One region of the Blautia luti genome, then DNA from elsewhere that is predicted to be linked to it. Evidence: riboswitches for the same ligand, from Rfam matches in the RefSeq annotation. Region 1 holds a riboswitch; each other region holds the start of a gene.
The links. A riboswitch is a leader RNA that binds a small molecule or an ion and turns the genes downstream of it on or off. The one in region 1 is predicted to bind cobalamin.
Positions count from the first base shown of each region.

Region 2: it holds a riboswitch for cobalamin, as region 1 does, so the genes downstream of both, R8695_RS07085 (sirohydrochlorin cobaltochelatase) here and R8695_RS16915 (Ig-like domain-containing protein) in region 1, are expected to answer to the same signal.
Region 3: it holds a riboswitch for cobalamin, as region 1 does, so the genes downstream of both, R8695_RS13795 (cysteine-rich small domain-containing protein) here and R8695_RS16915 (Ig-like domain-containing protein) in region 1, are expected to answer to the same signal.

Region 1 covers NZ_AP028156.1:3,657,084-3,662,507, reverse strand. Annotated here, with positions in the region: gene R8695_RS16935 (hypothetical protein) at 482-1,057, shown strand; gene R8695_RS16930 (response regulator) at 1,213-1,752, shown strand; gene R8695_RS16925 (hypothetical protein) at 1,847-2,059, shown strand; gene R8695_RS16920 (hypothetical protein) at 2,117-2,392, shown strand; cobalamin riboswitch at 2,460-2,651, shown strand; gene R8695_RS16915 (Ig-like domain-containing protein) at 2,857-5,424, shown strand, end outside.
Region 2 covers NZ_AP028156.1:1,510,138-1,515,561, reverse strand. Annotated here, with positions in the region: gene R8695_RS07095 (Ig-like domain-containing protein) at 1-279, shown strand, start outside; gene R8695_RS07090 (hypothetical protein) at 341-1,294, opposite strand; gene R8695_RS07085 (sirohydrochlorin cobaltochelatase) at 1,382-2,785, opposite strand; cobalamin riboswitch at 2,949-3,125, opposite strand; gene hisIE (bifunctional phosphoribosyl-AMP cyclohydrolase/phosphoribosyl-ATP diphosphatase HisIE) at 3,200-4,480, opposite strand; gene hisB (imidazoleglycerol-phosphate dehydratase HisB) at 4,534-5,124, opposite strand; gene hisD (histidinol dehydrogenase) at 5,130-5,424, opposite strand, start outside.
Region 3 covers NZ_AP028156.1:2,984,186-2,989,609, reverse strand. Annotated here, with positions in the region: gene R8695_RS13805 (N-acetylmuramoyl-L-alanine amidase family protein) at 1-1,080, shown strand, start outside; gene R8695_RS13800 (C40 family peptidase) at 1,439-2,884, shown strand; cobalamin riboswitch at 3,093-3,285, shown strand; gene R8695_RS13795 (cysteine-rich small domain-containing protein) at 3,550-3,849, shown strand; gene R8695_RS13790 (RbsD/FucU family protein) at 4,066-4,503, shown strand; gene R8695_RS13785 (substrate-binding domain-containing protein) at 4,877-5,424, shown strand, end outside.

The DNA of each region.
Region 1 (5,424 bases):
AACAATAAGGGCAAGCTCAATCGGGATTTTTATTGCTAAGATATTATGGCTACACCACTTTACAACTTTTTCATAAAAAAATATCGTACAGGACTTTCTGATGTATAATGAGTTTGTGAAAAACATTACAAAGGAAAGCGACCCTGTACGACAAAAAGCATTATACAACGAAAAAACACTGATTGGTAGACTTCATAAATATTTTTTGACTTATTTTGAAACTTTTTCTGTTCCGACAGCAGATACTCTGTTTCTGCAGTTACTATCCATACTGGCATTGGAATCGGCGCATTCCATCCGGTTTCTGTATGAACATTTTTTATTCGGAATAACGGAGAAATAACTGAATGTATTTTATTATGCATGTTCCTATGCAAAGGTTGATTATTCCAGATTTATGAATACCACTGTCAGGATTGCTTTGAAGCTGATACTGGATTCCTTGCAGACGTAGCCGGTATTTCTGTGTGTGGATGATACAATGGTATCCCAATTTGGCACAAAATTTGAAAATGTTTCAAAACTGTTTGACCATGCCGCACACAACGGTTCCAACTACCTGAATGGACACTGCTTTGTAAGTGTCATGCTCTGCGTACCCGTCTGGAATGGGGATAAGGTATCTTATCTTTCCGTTCCCCTTGGTTATCGTATGTGGCAGAAAAAAGCGCCACTGAACCAGACCGGAAGTGACCGTATGAAATACATTCCGCTGTTTTTGTACTCATTTCGGTGGAATATTGAAGTAAGCTACTATGAGCAGAAAACTTTCTGGTCTTTCTGCAACTATATGGCGCGAAGCTGCAAAGGGATTGAAATGCTGGTCAACCTGATCAATATCAGTTACTGTGCCATGAAGATTCTGCCCTATCGGAACGAACATTTCTCTGAATACCGAACAAAGAGTGTACAGGAATTTCGTTTTGAATTAAGTCAGGGCATTCGCAGCCAGATATTTTTTGCTACTTTCGTGCAAAATATTGAAACACATATAAAATCAAATGCTATGGCAAAGGCTCTAAAACAGCTGATTTGCCAGCAAGTCTACCATTTATAAAGTTGTAAACTGGTGAACGTTTATTTTATAATCAAAATAGTTTTTTATACAGAGTTAACATGGGAAAAGATCAGTTATAAAGCCTGTTAGTTGAAACAGGTAGCAAGATACATGTATCTGTGTATCTAAAAATAATATATGTGAGGGACAGGCTTATGAAAAAGTTGAACAATGAGGACATACAGGCATACTTTCAGGCAGGAAATTCCGGATTCTGGAAAGTAGAGTCTGAAGAAGGAAAAAAGACAAGACTGTACACGGATGAGATCACAAATGAACTGTTTGGAATTACAGAAGACCTGTCTCCGGAAAAATGCATGGAGTATGTGGCAGAACATATTTATCCGCAGGAAAGGGAGTGCTTTTGGGATTACATGGAAGAACTGAAAAGTCATGAATCAGAAGCTGTTTACCGTTACATGCATCCTGTAAAGGGAGTCATTTATATACGATGTACAGGAAGGAGAGTCCCATCCCCAGACAATATGATCAGGCTTGTGGGCTATCATCAGGAAGCAGCAAGACAGATTCGGGCAATGGATCGTCCTGATGCAAAACTGATCCCTATTGTAGCCATGTCTGCAAATGCTTTTCAGGATGATGTGGAGCGTAGCATAAAGGCAGGAATGAATAAACATATTTCAAAGCCATTGACGGGGGAAAGTGTAATCAGGGAGATTAAAAGTATGCTATAACCAAAGAGCTCGTATGTCTTTGCAGAGGCTGCATGTATTCGGGAAGGCTTGGTAAATCTTCTTAAGAAGCATAAAAAAACAGGGAGAAAATCAGATGAGTAAAATAGTAAATATTAAAATACAGACTGAGAAAAAGGAAAAAATACAGAAGATCTTTAACAGCATTGAAGAGATAAAGGATACTCTGGCTGATATGATCAGTGAGTTCGATGAGGAGAATACTACAGAGGAACGGACATTGGATGCTTTGACAGAGGCGTTAGATGCGTTGGAAGATGCATCAGAAGTAATTGCAGATGTACTGTGATTTATATCAGGAAACGACTAAGAATCTCTGTTAACTGACAGACGGGGTGATACATTTATGGCATCAGAGAGAACGAAGGAACTATATAGAGTTCTGCTAAGCAAAGGGTATCCTAAAGAATTCTGCGCAGAAGTTGCTTATAAAAACATGAATACAGATTATACAGCAACGAGAATGCTGGGATATTTATACAGATATACGAATCCCAAGATCGAAGATCTGGTAGATGAGATGCTGGCAATCCTCAGTGACAGAAATCAGATTATTGAGAAGAAAGAATCAGAACATGCCCAGGCTGTGATCAGTGAAATGTACAGAAATGGATTGGGATGAGTAATTATCCCTTGACAAAAATATAGAAAATAAAGCTTGATTTTTGGAATATAGTTGATAAAATAAAAATAAATACATTGTTTTCAGTGCCTTTGTAAAAATATTACCAAAGGTTAAAAGGGAATCAGGTGTGAGTCCTGAGCGATCCGGTCACTGTGAACAGGGAGTGATGCTGAAGGTGCCATTGGCATTTTGCTGAGAAGGTGCAGCAGAGCGAAGATCTGTCAGCCAGGAAACCTGCTGAAAATATCTGATGAGACGCTTCCGATGAAAGCTTTTTCATTAATTATGTCAAGGATGAATAACTGGATATAATAGGATTAAAGGGCTTGTTTTCGTGCGAAAACAGGTCTTTTTTGTTTAGCCCTGAATGCTGTCCTTTTTATCTGCTTTTATCCATAAGAAAGAAAAGCTTTATCGCGGAGTATATGTATATTTCAAAATTCAAAGGAGGAAGTATTGAAATGAAAAGATCAAAAGCTTTTCTGGCACTGATGTTATCCGCAACCATGACAGTAACTGGAATTTCACCAGTGTGGGGCGCTGATGTCTTCTCAGATGGGGAAACTGAGATTACGGATCATACTCCGGAGACATCTGAGCAGGAGTTGGCAGAAGACGAGCTGAGTATGTTTTCACAAGAAACATCACAGGACAACGGAAACGATAACTATGAGTTTTCAGATGGAGAACAGACAGATGAACTGCAGGAAGATGTACAGTTTACAGATTCCGAAGATGATGTTCTGACAGAAGCAGAGATTTCAGCAGCAGGTGCATCTGAAGATCAGTATCAGGATGGAACTTATACGCCGGAAGAATTTTCGTTCAAAGGAGGATCTGGAAAAACAACGATCACCTGTCCGGAAGTAAAGGTTGAAAGAGGAAAAATTTATGCCACTGTTGTATTCAGCAGTTCCAAGTATACGAAACTGGTAGTTGGAGATAATGAATATCTTCCGATTACCGGAACTTCTTATGAAGGGTCTGTTTTTGAAGTTCCGGCTGTCCTGAATCAGGATATGGAGATTACCGGAACAACCACTGCCATGACAATGGTGCATGATATTATATATACGATTCATATTAAACTGACTACAATCCCTGTTGTGACACCAGCTCCGGACGTGCTGGAAACTGGTACTTATACAGCCAATGTACGTGCAGACAGCGGTCTGCCGGTAGAGGCCTGCACTTTATATGTGGAAGATGGACAGATCAATGCGATTATGACATTAAAGAATGCAGATTATGACAGACTTTATGCAGGAGAAGCTCTGGATGCTGAAACTGCAAAAGAGGAAAATATGGCTGCATATATTCCATCTGAAGATGGCGCAAAGCATATTTTCTGGTCTGTACCGGTAGAGAAACTGGACAGCCTGTTTGAAATCGCAGCCCGCAGGAGTGATGATAAGGTATGGACAGACCATTATGCGAAGATCGTGGCATCTTCTGTACAGAAGGTAAGCGATGAAGTGCAGAAACCGGATGAAAAAGCAGAAGCATTGAAATACCTGTACAGAAATTATGTTGATGCGGGAATTACAACTACATCCGGAATAGAAAGAAAAGATGATACCTATATAGTATCTTATTACGATGCGAAGAAGTATGCAGTTTCCAGTATTAAGCTGAACCGTCCGAATGTAAAAGAATACAAGAGTGGCTGGTTCTTCTCTGACTGGAGTGCTTTTAGAAGCACAGTAAAGCAGGAACCTGCGAAGAAGCAGACTTATTATCTGGATCAGACTAAGAGAACAGAAGAACAGACATTTACTGCAACTCTGAAATTATATGATCCATCTGTGGAGGATGCAGCGATCAATGATAATACAGCAGAAGCACTGGCAGAGCATACGTATACATTCGAAGTCAAACCACAGACCAATAGCTGCCAGGTTGTTTTTCAGGCTGTAAACAGCAAGAACGGAGAAGTGATCCCGGATGCAGCGATTACTGTAACAGACAGTACTAAGAATGAAGTAACTTCTTCAGAGAATGGTTATACACTGATTCCGGGAAAGAAATATACTGTAACGGCATCCAGAGATGGCTATATTGCAGCTGGAACGAAAGGTACAGCAGTATTATCACAGAGCTTTACTGCAGCATTTGATGAGACTGTGAACTTATCTCTTACAGCAGAAGCTGACAGCAAGCACAAAATTACATTCAGTATTGCTGATGCTGAAGGAAATCCTGTAGAGGGAGCTGATGTGACCATAACAGGCGAAACACCGGCAGAAGATGGCAGTTATACATTATGGGACGGTGTAAGATATTTTTATTCTGCGAAAGCAGAAGATTATCGCTCTGTATCAGGAAACTTTATACCTGCTCAGGATGAAAATATTGCAGTTACCATGACCAGACTGAACCATTATCAGGTTACATTTAAGATCCGTGCGAAATCCGGACATCAGGAACCGATAAACCCGAGAATGGTATCTGTTACATATAAAAAAGGCGGCGAAACATTAACTGTTTCTCCTTCAGAAGACGGCGTATATGAGATGGTAGAAAATAATAATTATACCTATACTTATACTGCTGATAACTATGTAGAAACAACCATTTCCAAACCGTGGACAGCATCCGGAAGTGAGTTAAACGTGGAACTTGAGGCTGTTCTTTCCAATGAAACTGTAAAAGCACTTCTGGAGGGTGATATCAAAGATGCGAAGGCATTATATGATGAAATCACAGAAGGTGATGCACCTGGACAGTGGCCGACAGGAACGAAGGAAACTTTAAATAAAGCGATCACAGATGCGGAAACTGCTCTGACAGATGAAAATGGTACAGATGATACATATAAGGCTGCAAGAACAGCACTGAGCAGTGTTATCACACAGATTTATGCAGATGAGAATGCAGAAACTGCTGAGATTACAGTACTTGTAAATAAAGAACCAGGAGAAGCACCTCAGAAGATGACTATGAAGGTAACTTCGGAAGATGCTGCAGGAATAGAGATTACAGGCGCCAAAAAAGGCAATTATGATAAAGGATATGAGACAAAGAAGAAG
Region 2 (5,424 bases), 1.6 Mb from region 1:
ACTCTTACCTGCATGAAGGGTTCTGTAAAGAGCATCAAACTTTCCGGAACTACTACCATCAAAGCCGGCAAGAGCACAACATTAAAAGCTAAAGTTTCCACTCAGAACGGAAAAGCAAACACCAAACTTACCTGGACATCCAGCAATACAAAGATTGCCACTGTTAATTCCAAGGGTAAAGTAACAGCTGTCAAAGGTAAAAAAGGCACTGTAAAAATCACAGCCAAAGCTACTGACGGTTCCAAGAAAACTGCAACCATTACCATCAAAGTAAAATAAGCAGTATAACCTAAAACAACCTGCCGGAAAACCGGCAGGTTGTTTTTATTATACTGCTTTATTATTTCGCATCTTTCTTCTCTGCTTCCTTCAGAGTGGAAGAATCAAAGTTTAAGGTATAGTCAATTGCATGAGGCTGACTCATAGCTGTAGTATCTGCTGTTACTTCCATCTCTGTATCGAACTCTGCAATCGGAATTTCAAATGTGGAATTGCCGTCTTTATTTACAGGTAAATACTTCTCATCATTGACCAGCATATAGTCATAATATGGGCTGCTCCATACGATGGTTGCAGTAGCTTCATCTCCTTTGATCTCAATAGCTGCCGGAGAGTCTACAGTTGCTCTGCCTGTTCCACCTGTAAGTGTTACTTCTGCAGTATAACTTCCGTCCTCTACCCCAAGATCTGCGATTTTTTTGCCTTCTGTTTTTTCTGTATCTTTCTCTGCATCATCGGAAACCTCTGTGTCTTCTTCCTTCACAGGATTCTTAACGCTTACTTTATGATCATACCATTTGCCCTTTGTTCCGATCAGTGCTACCTGAAATTCCTCATCAATGGCAGGTACCGGAATATCAAAGCCATATACCTCTTCAGACATCCCATCGCTGTATGTCACTTTGTCAGAAGTTGGTTCCAATAATTCTGCGCCCTCTTTCTGTGCATCTTCAGCAGTTCCTGCAAAAAGATTTACAATTTTTTTGGATGCCAGTGATACATGGATTGTCATTTTTCCATCCTTTACAGTCAGGGTTCCTTTACCATCCATAGCTTCGTTTACATGGAACATACTGCTGTCTGTATCAAACTCAGCTGTATAGACGCCATCTTCGAGAGTCTGGGATTTCGCTGCATCTTCTGATTTTGCTTCTCCATCCTCAGCTTCTTCTGTGGTCTCCTCTGTCGTTGTTTCCTCTGTGTCATCTGTTTTCGCCATAACAGGAGTTGTACTTACAAGCGCTGCAGACAGTGCAAGCATTGACATCATCATGGCAACGGAACGTTTTTTCATAATAGATTCTCCTTTTTTCTGAAAATATATCTGCCCGGAGACTTATAAAAGTATCCGGGCAGTCTGAAATTCTGATTAACTGAAAAATTATTCAGCGTCTGTTGTTTCTTCTGCAGCATCATCTGTTGCAGTATCATCAGCTGCAGCATCATCTGTAGATTCTGCCTCTGCATCGTCTGTTGTCTCTTCATCAGATGTTCCAATGGAATCGATAGCTGCCTGTGTATGTTCTACATAGAGATCTTCTACTGCTTCGATTCTTCCAAGTCCTTCGATCTGGCATTCAACACTGTCAAATGCTCCAGATGCTTCGAACTGGCTCTTCCAGGAATCATCATCATCGCCTGCCATATCGTTGTTAGCGTGGTCACCGGCAACAACCATCAGAGGACGAAGGATTACATTCTTGAATCCTGCATCTTTTACTTTCGCGATAACCTCTTCGCAGGCTGTATCTTCCGGCTTACCTTCTACAGTACCAATGAAAGCGTTTGTAAGTCCAAGGTCTTCCATCTGTGTCTGCATCTGATCATATGTTACGTTAGCTGTATGAGATGTACCATGTCCCATGAATACAAATGCTGTACCAGCATCTGCTGCTGCTTTCATATCATCGAATCCAGCTTCCTTGCATGCAGTATCTGTAATTGCCTGTGCAACTGCTTTCTTGTCATCGTTGATAACAGTAGCGTCATCGCCAACTTCACCAAGCATCGGCTCTGCGATTGCTATAGATTCAAATTTATCTTTGTATCCGTTAACAGCATCTACCATCTCATCATATTCAGCACCATGCATCAGATGTGTAGGCTGTACAACCAGGTTCTTGACACCGTTATCTACTGCACGGTCAAGTGCCTGCTGCATATTATCGATTACTTCATCATCTCTTGCTTCTACATGATTAATGATGATCTGTGCTGTAAATGCACGTCTTACAGACCAATCCGGAAATGCTTCTGCAAGTTTGTCTTCGATTCCTTTGATATCCTCTGCACGGCTGTCATTGAAGGATGTACCGAAGCTTACTACAAGAAGTTCGTTCTCACCGATCTCATCCTGATTACGTGGATCATCTTTGGAAGCATCACCTGTATCACGTCCAAAATATTCAGGGCTTGCTTCTTCACCTTCAACCAGTTCCTTCTGAGCATCTGTCAGTTTATCCCATGCTTCTTTTGCAGCCTTGCAGTCCTCGTCAGTTGTATCATTTCTTTCCTGAACATAGATCTTGTCGATCAGGGCTGCTACTTCGTCTGCTGCTTTCTGGTCATCATCAGAAGCTTCTTCTGTGTCTGCTGCGTCAGCGTCATCTGCTGTATCTTCTGCATCTGTATCTTCTGCAGCTGCATCATCGGTTGTATCAGCATCGTCTGCTGATTCCTCTGTAGCTGTATCATCAGAAGCGTAAGCTACTGCACCTGTTGCTGCTGTCATGGAACAGGTCATGGACACTGCCAGTAATAAAGCTAACATGGATTTTCTTTTCATTTCTTTTTCCTCTTTTAATCTATATTTCCGGACTAATGTATGCAAAAAAGCAGCCACATCTTCTGCGACTGCTATTTTCCCATATAATACACGGTATCACCTGAATGTGATTTTAAAAGAGCTATGTATCGGTATGAGAATATAGGTACTGTAAACCGCAGACCTGAAATTCCACATTAAGGCAGTTCTCCTGACTTCGTTCATCGCTACATTCCCTTCCCGGTTTCCCAGTGGTTTCTGAATATAGCTCCCATACACAGTGACGGTATCGTTCCGGATTCACACCGGATTCTCTTTTGTGCATCAATATTACAATGCGACCTTAACGTTATAACCATTGCACATATTCAATTCGGATATTATCTTTTTATCACAAAAATGGTCATATGTCAAGTCTGTATGCAGTTACCTTTTTTACCTTCTTGCAAGTTCTTTTACAATTTCATCCCAGGTGACACCTTTTTCAGCCATCAGTACCATCATATGATAAAGGAAATCTGAAATCTCATATTTCACTTCTTCTTTGTCCGGATTTTTCGCTGCAATGACGATCTCCGTACATTCTTCTCCTACTTTCTTCAGGATCTTGTCCAGTCCTTTGTCGAAAAGGTAATTGGTATAAGAACCCTCTTTCGGATTCTCTTTTCTGTCCATGATCACATCGTAGACATCCTGGAATACACGCAGAGGATTGGTATCATCATATTCTTTTTTTACCAGAGTCTTGAAGAAACAGGTGCGGTTTCCTGTATGGCAGGCTGCACCGATCTGGGATACCCTGGCCAGAATCGTGTCATTGTCGCAGTCCAGGGTCAGGGATTTCACATACTGCAGATGACCGGAGGTAAGTCCTTTGGTCCACAGTTCATTGCGGCTTCTGCTCCAGTAGGTCATCTTGCCGCTTTTTAAAGTAGTTTCAAATGCTTCTTCATTCATATATGCCAGCATCAGAACTTCATCCGTCTTATAATCCTGTACGATCACCGGAACCATTCCGTCGCTGTTCAGTTTGAAATCAGACCAGGCAATACTGCTCTCGAAGGTCTGTACCGGTATTCCCTGTTCTCTCAGAAGTGCCTTAAATTCCACCAGCGCAGTATCCGGATTGCTGACATATGCGCCGCTTAAACCGCCTACAGCACCTGTCTGCAACAGTTTTACGAGTTCTGCCTCCTTGCTCTCATCTGTGTGAAGAACGATGGGTATGGAAGACAGCTGTGCAATGGAATCCTGTACTGTGTCCAGTGCCAGAACGCCCTGGGCACAAGTTTCGATCAGTTCTTTATGTGCTGCAAATTCTTCTGCTGCTGAAATGCTGACCATCATTTTCTCTTTTCCGAAGCGCAGGGAAACTTCTTCCAGCAGATCAATATTGCTCTGTTTGGAGAAGTTCAGCACAACTTTCCCACAGCCTGCATAGATCAGTTTCTTTACATCTTCTGCCCGTTTGATATTACCGGCTCCGATCACCGGGATCTCGGAGGCATAACAGATATCCCTGATCCTGCCAATCGCAGCATCATGCTCCCGGTCTCCCACAGAAAAGTCAAATACCAGAAGTTCATCTGCCCCGTTATCACTGTAAAAACGTGCCAGCTTCTCCACATCACCGTCGCCAAAGAGATTTCTCTGTCCGAATCCTGTCACTGCTTTTTCAGACTGAAGATACAGACAGGGAATCATTAATTTTTTCATAGGTATGTTTCTCCTTCTTTATATATCAGATATCTGTTGTATCTGATGCAGACTCATGCCAGACTTCCCTTGGTGGAAAGCACATCCGTGATCCTCGGGTCAAAAGATGTGGCTGCATCCAGCGCCTTGGCGAAGCTTTTGAACATAGCTTCTGCCATATGATGATTGTTACCGCCGCTTAACACTTTTATATGAAGATTCATTCCGCAGGAATAGGAAACTGCATAGAAAAATTCTTTCACCATCTCTGCGGACATATCTCCGATCCTGTCTGTGGTAAATTCTGCATCCCAGACAAAATATGGTCTTCCTGACAGGTCAATGGCACATAACACCAGGCATTCATCCATAGGAAGAATGCAGCTTCCGTATCTTTTGATACCTTTTTTATCTCCGATGGCTTCTTTCAGGGCTGTTCCCAGAACAATTCCCGTATCTTCGATAGTGTGATGATCATCCACCTTCAGATCCCCGTGTACTCTCACACTGAGGTCGAAGAGTCCATGTCTGGTAAATCCATCCAGCATGTGGTTAAAAAATCCCACACCCGTCTCGATATCTGAATATCCGGTTCCATCCAGATTGATCTTTAATTTGATCTCTGTTTCTTTTGTATTTCTTTCCACTGATGCTTCTCTGGCCATGGTTCTTATTTCTCCTCTTTATCTTCGTCCTCGAAACGTACTGCAATGGAATTGGCATGTGCAGTCAGCTGCTCGGATGTGGCAAACTGAATGATATCTTTGTGAATATCACGGAGTGCCGCCCTGGAATAATAAACAATACTTGATTTCTTAATAAAGTCATCTACAGAAAGAGCAGAGAAGAATTTGGCTGTTCCATTGGTAGGAAGTACGTGGTTCGGACCTGCGAAATAATCGCCCAGCGGTTCAGAGCTGTATTCTCCGATAAAGATGGCTCCTGCGTTCTTCACTTTCATCATG
Region 3 (5,424 bases), 670 kb from region 1:
AGGAAATATTATTTCTACAGCCAGAGCGGCGTAGCTGCATGTAAGACATTCCTGACAGACAGTAAGAAAAATACAAGATATTTTACAAGTGCCTGCTATATGCTCACAGGATGGGCGAAGAATTCCAAGAATGAATCCAGATACTTCGAATCATCCGATGGTATTATGGCCAAAGGTTTTACAACCCTCAGTGGAAAGACCTACTATTTCAATACCCGCAGCGGTAAGATGGTCACAGGCTGGAAGACGATTAATTATAATAAATACTATTTTGATAAATCTACTGGTGTGATGGCTACCGGAGAGGTGACTATTAACGGCAAAAAGTATAAGTTTAATTCAAATGGTGTTATGATTGATACGACCAGTCCTACGGGCACAAAGACCATTAAGAACTATCTGGCAGGTGCACTGCAGCCAGTAGGAAAGGCTCTGTATGTATGGGGCGGCGGATGGAATGACTCCACCAGAAAAGGCATCAGTTCCACGATGACGAATTTCTATAACAGCCAGAGCAGCAGTTATGACTATAATAATTACAGAGATTTAAGTACAGCAAACAGAGCGAAAGGATTTGACTGTTCCGGTTTCGTGGGATGGGCAGCATATCAGATCATGCAGTCCAAGTCCGGTATCGGAAGCGGTTATACAGTAGTATCAGGAGAAATCGGAAGCCTGTATAAGTCCAATGGATGGGGAAGTATTCGCACACAGGCGAACCTGGCAAGCAGCAACTGGAAAGTATATCCAGGTGATGTTGGATATGACAGCGGTCATACATGGATCATTCTGGGACAGTGCAAAGATAAGAGTGCAGTGATCGTTCACTCTACACCGAATGCAGGTGTACAGATTTCAGGTACCCCGACACCAAGTGGAAGCTATTCCAGCCAGGCGATCACACTGGCTCAGAAATATATGTCCAGATATGCCGGATATACCAAATATGATTACCATACTTCCAGTGGTAACTATATCCGAAGAGGTAATTATTTCAGATGGAACAGAAGCACTCTTTCTGATCCGGATGGATACCTGAACATGACAGCAGATCAGATTCTTGCAGATCTTTTTAACTGAATCAGGTAAATCTCCTGCTTCAGCCGGAAACATCTGACTGATTTAAGAAAATGTAACAGAAATAAGATAATTAAGAAAACGGTTTCCCATGGGAAGCCGTTTTCTTGTGTAAAATTCCTGATTGATTTCAAAAAGGTTACTAAATGTTACAGAAATTTAAACTTTTTCCTGGATAAACCTTGCGTTTAGCGTAATTATATGTTAATATATACGGGAATTGAATTAGATATTGCAAAAATATTACATGATAGAAAAGAGATGGTTACTGCTTATACGCCGAAATCCGTAGCATACCGAGAGAAATGTCTTGTCGGGCATGGAGTGAACAGTAACAAGAAATATGAAAAGGTGAGAGGTCATGAAGAAAAGAATTGTATGTCTGACATTGGCGCTTATGATGAGCACAATGCAGGTTGTCAGTGTAAGCGCATCCAGAGAAGATGAATTAAGAGAAGAGCAGGCGATCACAAGCCAGCAGCTTGATGCTACCTATTCCCGTATGGATGAGCTGGCAAATGCGAAAGCACAGCTTGAGAGTGAAATCTCTGAACTGGATTCCAGCCTTGTGAGCGTAATGGTTTCCATTGACACTCTTAAGAACGATATTGATAATAAAGAAGTAGACATTATTAAAACCAAGCAGGATCTGGCGAAAGCACAGAAAGCCCGTGATACACAGTATGAGAACATGAAGAAACGTATCCAGTGTCTGTATGAACAGGGCGGAGACACTGCATGGTTCCAGATGATGTTGAATTCAGAGGATCTCAGTGATCTGCTCACAAGAGCTGAGAATACACAGCAGATGTATGAGCAGGACAGAAAGAACCTGGATAAATATGTAAATACTATTGAAGAAGTAAAGAATCTGAAAGCTCAGTATGAATCAGATAAAGCAGAACTGGAAGAAATGAAATCTTCTTATGAAGAACAGTCCTATGTACTGCAGTGTCAGATCGACGAGAAAAAATCTGCATCCGCAGACTATGAGAACGAGATCGCATATGCACAGCAGCAGGCTACAGAATATGCCAACCTTCTTGCAGAACAGACAGCAGAGATCGAGAGACTGGAAGCTGAGAGAATTGCAGCAGAGGAAGAGGCAAGACGCCAGGCTGAAGAAGAAGCAGCAAGGCAGGCGGCTGAGGCAGCAGCTGCAGAAGCAGCTGAAGAAGAAGCAGAAGCTGAGGAAGCAGACGAAGAAACTTCAGATGATGTAGAATATGATGAAGATGGAAATGTGATCGAAGATACAGAAGATACTTCAGATGATGTGGAATATGACGAAGACGGCAATGTGATCGATAACACAGATTCCTCTGAAGATGATACAGAAGAAACTTCTGACGATGTGGAATATGACGAGTACGGAAACGTGATCGATTCCGATAACACAGTATCCCAGGAGGAATATGAAAGCCAGCAGTCCGCTTCCAGCTCAGAAAGCTCTTCCTCTTCAGGATCAGGATCTGCTGTAGTGGATTACGCTACGCAGTTCGTAGGAAATCCGTATGTATGGGGTGGAACAAGCCTTACAAACGGTGCTGACTGCTCGGGTTTCGTACAGAGTGTATATGCCAACTTCGGTGTAAGCCTTCCGAGAACATCTTATGAACAGCAGAATGCAGGTACAGAAGTATCCTACGCAGATGCACAGCCAGGAGATCTGATCTGCTACGGCGGTCATGTAGCCATTTATATGGGCAACGGACAGATCGTACATGCGTCTAACTCCGTAGACGGTATCAAGATCAGTGATAATGCAGCATACAGAACAATTGTATCTGTAAGAAGACTGGTATAAAAACAAACACATACAGGGCCATGGAGATCACATATTCTCCGTGGCCTTTTTATGTCATAAGAAATTACTTCATAATGTTTCTGTGACATAAGAATCTCTCCGACAGGATCCTTTTTGTATTCTGAAAAATCATATAGGAAAATCGTATAAAACATTGATAAATAGTTGACATTCCGCAGAGTTAGTGTTACTATAACGTCAGTATAATTCCATACAGAACATATTAAGTGCTGATACCGTAAAAGAAACGGTACAGAGAGAGGGAATCAGGTGAGAAACCTGAGCGATCCGGTCACTGTAACAGAGGAGCGAATCTCGAGAATCCATTGTGCCATAGCATGAGAAGGAGAGAGGAGCGATGAGCCTGGAGCCAGGAAACCTGCTTGGTATGGCGAGGTTAAACTTCCGTGTAAAGTGTAACAACCAACTCCGTTGAATCCGCAGCTTCGGAGTGTTGTCTGCTTTTCGATGAAGGCAGACATTTTTTATGGAATGCGCCTGTTCTTTATGAATTATACATGATTAAATGGCAGGCGATACTACTTCGGATTTATTCGTTCCCTCCGCGCACTCATGAACGGATTTTTATTCTACCCCGGAGTAGCATCGCTCCCTCTTTTTTTAGGAGAAAATAAAAAGCGCGGCTACAGAAGAAGGAGACGAAGATGGATAAACCGTATTGGGAAGGTAAGGAGTATTCTTATTTCAGCCATAAGAAGTGTGAATTTTTTCCATGTCATAAAGGTGCGGATCCGGAAGATTTTAATTGTCTGTTCTGCTATTGTCCATTATATGCACTTGGAGATAAATGCGGTGGAAATTTCCGGTATACAGATACAGGACTGAAGGACTGTACGAACTGCCAGCTTCCTCATAAACGCAGGAATTACGGCTATGTAACAGGTAAATATCAGGAACTTGCAGAAATGATGAAAGCTGTAAAGAATAATCAGACAGAGAAATAAATTACATTGAAATATATGAGAAAGATAAAAGAACCGACGGATTTTCCGGTGAGGTTCTTTTTTTGTGAAAAAAGTGGACTTTTAATAAAAAAAGAAACAAAAGTAGTAAAAAAGCAACAAATATAAAGAGAAAAAATTGGTAAAACATGTCAATTGACTGAAAATAACAGACGGACGTACAATGGTAACAGAAGAATAAAGAAAGGTCGTGAATATATGTTAAGAAACATACCGCCAATCCTCTCACCTGAGCTCCTGAAGGTTCTGGCAGAAATGGGCCATGGAGACAGACTGGTGATCGGAGATGCCAATTTTGCAGCTGCATCAATGGCGAAAAACAGTATCCTCATCCGCTGTGATGGATTAAAGGCAACAGAACTTATGGATGCCATCCTGACACTGATGCCGCTGGATGATTTTGTAGACAAGCCTGTAATGATCATGGACAAAGAGCCGCGTCATGCTGACCTGGAATGCCCTGTATGGGACGAATTTAAACAGATCGTTGCCAAATATGATCCCAGAGGTGCAGATGCCTGCGGAATGATCTCCAGAAAGGATTTCTATAAAGAAGCGAAAGAAGCCTATGCAGTGATCGCCACTACGGAAACTGCATTTTATGCATGTACAATATTGCAAAAAGGCTGCCTTTGATAAAATACAACAAAAACGGAAAAAAAACAACATATCATCCAAAATAGCAGATATCTGTACAGATAACTGCTATTTTTAATTATAAAAAGATTGAAAATTAATTAACAATATAGAATTTGTGCGAAAAAAACAAAGCGAAAATTAGCACATATGCACAAGGATAGCGCCTTGTTCGGTGATTTTGACTTAGAAATACAGATAAAAATTGGAATTTTTGTTCAAAACATAAAGACGATAATTGGATAAAAGTACTAAAAAGCAAAAAAACGAACAAAATGACACATTAGTATGTTTACAAAATTGGTAATATGTGTTAATATAAACTCACAAAAACAAAAAAGCTTCGGCAAAATACCTAAAAAGGAGGAATATCATGAAGAAAAAATTAATCGCAGCGTTACTCTCAGCAGCTATGGTGGTTTCAGCAGTACCTGTATTCGCAAGTGATGCGGCAGCAGACGAGGAAACAACAGAGAGCAGTACCGAATCTCCGGTAGCGGGCAAGAAGATAGCATATATCATGTACATGTCATCAGCAACTATCTTCCAGATGTGGTCGGATTCATTTACCGCAACAGCAGAGAAACTTGGTATGGAAGCAAGCACATTCTTCTGCAACGATAATGCAGATACATGGAAGAGCACCATTGAGCAGTGCGCACAGGGCGGATATGATGGATTAATGGTTTCTCATGGCGGTCAGGAATATGCTTATGATTTCCTGTCAGGAATTCTGGAACAGTATCCGGATTTAAAGATTGTTACATTTGATACCCCGTTTAAAGATGCAAACGGTGAAACTGCTAAGATCGATGGTGTTACACAGTTCTTCCAGCAGGATGCAGGATTTGCAGAATCTCTGGTTCAGACTATTCTCGATATGTATCCGGAGAAAACAGAAGCCGGCGAGCCTGTAAACAT